Regions from separate parts of the Pseudoalteromonas sp. L1 genome, predicted to be linked through region 1. Evidence: predicted binding sites of a transcription regulator. Region 1 holds the regulator's gene; the other holds the start of a gene.
The links. The regulator NrdR, encoded in region 1, represses ribonucleotide reductase genes. The targets are predictions, from matches to a motif close to AAACACNANATNTNGTGTTT.
Positions count from the first base shown of each region.

Region 2: the regulator NrdR is predicted to act here: its motif matches at 1,088-1,107, upstream of nrdA (class 1a ribonucleoside-diphosphate reductase subunit alpha).

Region 1 covers NZ_JAKKCT010000006.1:20,409-22,615, forward strand. Annotated here, with positions in the region: gene ribD (bifunctional diaminohydroxyphosphoribosylaminopyrimidine deaminase/5-amino-6-(5-phosphoribosylamino)uracil reductase RibD) at 1-1,096, opposite strand, end outside; gene nrdR (transcriptional regulator NrdR) at 1,099-1,548, opposite strand; gene glyA (serine hydroxymethyltransferase) at 1,657-2,207, opposite strand, start outside.
Region 2 covers NZ_JAKKCT010000001.1:1,108,868-1,111,074, forward strand. Annotated here, with positions in the region: gene ubiG (bifunctional 2-polyprenyl-6-hydroxyphenol methylase/3-demethylubiquinol 3-O-methyltransferase UbiG) at 1-144, shown strand, start outside; gene L3V38_RS05195 (HAD-IA family hydrolase) at 144-818, shown strand; gene nrdA (class 1a ribonucleoside-diphosphate reductase subunit alpha) at 1,211-2,207, shown strand, end outside.

The DNA of each region.
Region 1 (2,207 bases):
CGGTTATACGGATGTCGTCACCAATCATCACTGTATCAGTAAAGGTCAGCTCAGTGATATCACTCATCAAAGTGACTTCTGCAAAGTTTAGTAAGCTTTTGCCCATATCACCTATTAACTTAGGGGCAATATAAACAATGTATTCGTCAATTAAATCCTGCTCTGCGAACACCCCAGCAAGGGTTGCACCCGCTTCGAGCCAAATATGATTAAATTGTAGTTCAGCAAGACGCTTTAAAACCGCCGATAAATCAACTTTATTATTAACTGCTGGCACTACTTCGTGTTTAACAAAGTGAGGCCATTTATGCTGATTATCAAGCGACGTGGTAAAAATAATCACCGGACTTTCAATACTAAATAAAGCGAGTTCTGGGGTTAACCTATTTTGTGAGTCAATAATGACTCGGGTCGGCTGGCGCAAAGGCAGCGAGGTTGGCATGGTAAATGGAAGCTCTTCAATGCGAACATTCAGTTTTGCATTATCGGTCATAACCGTATCTGCGCCAGTGAGTATCGCGCAGCTTTGGGCACGAAACGCTTGCACGTCTTGGCGTGCTTTAGAGCCTGTTATCCATTTACTTTGGCCGTTATTTAGCGCAGTTTTACCATCTAAACTACACGCCATTTTACAAGTCACATATGGCAATCCTGATTCCATACGCTTTAAAAAACCTTTATTTAAATCGCGCGCTTGTTGTTCAAGTAAACCAGATGCAACGCTAATACCGGCGTCGGCTAAAATCTGTAGGCCGCGACCACTCACCGCAGGGTTTGGGTCAACCATAGCGGCAATCACCTTGCTAACACCCGCTGCTTTTAAACCTTCGGCACAAGGTGGAGTGCGTCCATAATGACTACAAGGCTCTAAAGTCACATAGGCAGTGGCGCCTTTCGCGTTGTCGCCAGCTACAGCCAAGGCATTCACTTCAGCATGGCCCTGCCCTGCGAGTTGATGAAACCCTTCACCGACTATTTCGCCATCTTTAACCAAAACACAGCCAACATTCGGGTTTGGCGTCGTAGTAAAACGACCTTGCTTAGCAAGCTCAATGGCACGCGTCATGTAAGCAGTATCAAGCTCTGTAAACGACATGATTAATCACCTAAACGAGCGATTTCTTCACCAAACTCGCGAATATCTTCAAATGAACGATAAACCGATGCAAAGCGCACATAGGCTACTTTGTCGAGTTTCTTTAGTGACTCCATGATGCACTCGCCAATTAAATGGCTAGAGATTTCACGCTCACCCGTAGCACGAAGTTGAGATTTAATGATATTAACGACTTCGTCGACCTGCTCAGTGCTAACAGGGCGTTTCTCTAAAGCGCGATGCAAGCCATTGAGTAACTTGTCTTCATTGAATGGTTCGCGGCTACCATCTTGCTTGATGACTCTTGGCATCACAAGTTCAGCGCCTTCAAAGGTGGTAAAGCGCTCATGGCATTCGTTACATTCACGTCGACGTCTCACTTGGTGACCACCGCCAACAAGTCGAGAATCAATTACTTTGGTATCTTTTGCGGTGCAAAAAGGGCAATGCATAGGGTTCAACTTCCGTTTATAAAAAACAAAAAAAGGCCGCTTAGTAAGCGGCCTTTATAATAGCAAAAAACAACGCTATTGTTATCTTAATTACGGTTTAACCAGTAATTAAGCGTAAACTGGTAATTTTTTACAGATAGCTTTCACTTTCTCTTTTACTTCTGCTTGTACAGACTCATCGTTGATGTTGTCTAGTACGTCACAGATCCAGCCCGCAAGCTCTTTTGACTCAGCTTCTTTGAAGCCACGGCGAGTAATAGCCGGAGAACCAATACGAAGACCAGACGTTACAAACGGTGAACGTGGGTCGTTTGGTACTGAGTTTTTGTTAACTGTGATGTTTGCATTACCTAGTGCAGCGTCAGCATCTTTACCTGTGATATCTTTATCGATTAGGTCAAGAAGGAATAAGTGGTTGTCTGTTTTACCAGAAACAACTTTGTAGCCACGCTCTTGAAGAACTTCAACCATAGCTTGAGCGTTCTTAACAACTTGTGCTTGGTACGTTTTAAACTCTGGTTGTAATGCTTCTTTGAAAGCAACCGCTTTAGCAGCGATGATGTGACATAAAGGACCACCTTGACCACCAGGGAATACAGCGCTGTTTAGCTTTTTGTAAATCTCTTCATCACCACATGCAGAAACGATTAGACCGCCAC
Region 2 (2,207 bases), on a different contig from region 1:
GCACAACTTATTGCGTGGGCAGAGGAAGCGGGGTTAAAAGTAAGAGCCAGTACAGGCCTTACCTATAATCCGTTTTCTAAGCAGTACAGCTTAAATGATGATGTCAGTGTTAATTACATTCTTCACTTTGAGAAACTAGCCTGATGAGTGGTGTACAGACACCCTCTATCGATTTTGATGCCTTTATCTTTGATTTAGATGGCACACTACTCGATACCGCAGATGACTTAGGTGGCGCATTAAACCGTGTGTTAGCTGATGCCAATGTGGCGCCTGTTGCCGAGCATGTTTATCGCCCCGCCGCCTCTAATGGTGCAAATGCATTATTAGAAGTAGGCTTTGGTGATAAATGGCCCGAACTTGAACAGCTCGCCTTGCGCCAACAACTTCTTGACTACTACGCCGCAGATATTGCTGTGCACAGTAAATGTTTTAAGGGTATAGAGCAACTCTTAGTTGCACTTGAACAAAAAGACATTAAATGGGGCATTATGACTAATAAACCAGGTTTTTTAACAGAGCCCTTAGTCAAAGCAATCCCTTCTTTAAGTAATGCTATGGCTGTAGTGAGTGGAGATACACTAGACGTGGCTAAGCCATCTCCAGATCCACTACTGCACACTGCTGAGATCCTTAATGTTGACCCCTGTCGTTGTTTATATATAGGGGATGCAGAGCGCGACATCCAAGCGGCAAAAGCAGCCAATATGTATAGTGCTACTGCTTTATGGGGCTATATACCCAGTGTTGATGCTGCTCTGGATTGGCAAGCTGATTTCAATTGGCATTCGCCTATTGATGGATTTAACCATATATAGTGCTATATTTAAATTTAGATACTATATATTGTGATCGGTTTGAGTTTTGAGCATTCTTTGACGATAAAAAAAACAGTCAAAATTTATTTTTAAAAACGGTAAATTTTCTAGATCTTGAGTTGATTTTTACAAATTTCATCATCAATGAATGGTCAAAGGTTAATGCTCACTAACACAATGTGCTTATCCAATAGTTATCCACAAATAGGGGCATTTCTGTCCCTTGCAAATGATCGCAGACCACACTATCTTGTGATCTGCAATTTAAAGAACACCAGATATTGTGGCTAAATGTTATTCAATTCACACAATCTAGTGTTTAATAATAAAAATTATACTGAAGAATAAGTTTTCACTAAAAATATAATTTCCCAAGGAATACAGGCAAGACTATGAACCAACAGCTATCTGTAAGCAAACGTGACGGCCGTAAAGAGTCACTTGATCTAGATAAGATCCATCGCGTGATCGCCTGGGCCGCCGAAGGTCTAAATAACGTGTCTGTCTCGCAAGTTGAATTAAAATCACATATTCAATTTTACGATGGAATTCGTACCGATGACATTCATGAAACTATCATCAAAGCGGCAGCTGATCAGATCTCTAAAGATACGCCTGACTACCAATACCTTGCTGCTCGATTAGCTGTATTCCATTTACGTAAAAAAGCGTACGGCCAATTTGAGCCACCACGCTTATACGATCACATCACGAAATTAGTTGAAGACAAACGTTATGATCAACACTTACTTGTTGATTATACCGAGCAAGAAATCGATGAGTTAGATTCTTATATTGATCACAACCGCGACTTAAACTTCAGCTATGCTGCTGTAAAACAGCTAGAAGGGAAATATTTGGTTCAAAACCGTGTTACTGGTGAAATTTACGAAAGTGCACAGTTTTTATATATCTTAGTTGCTGCAAGCTTATTCTCTGATTATCCAAAAGAGACGCGTCTTGACTACATCAAGCGCTTTTATGATGCAGTATCTACATTCAAGATTTCGTTACCAACACCAATCATGGCCGGTGTGCGTACGCCTACGCGCCAGTTCAGCTCATGTGTACTTATCGAGTGTGGTGATAGCCTAGATTCTATCAATGCGACATCGTCTGCGATTGTTAAGTATGTTTCGCAACGTGCAGGGATTGGTATAAATGCGGGTCGCATTCGTGCGCTTGGTAGCCCAATCCGCAACGGTGAAGCGTACCACACAGGTTGTATCCCGTTTTATAAGCATTTCCAAACAGCGGTTAAAAGCTGTTCACAAGGTGGTGTACGCGGCGGCGCAGCAACCCTATTCTACCCATTATGGCACTTAGAAGTTGAAAACTTATTAGTTCTTAAGAACAACCGTGGTGTTGACGATAACCGTGTTCGTCACC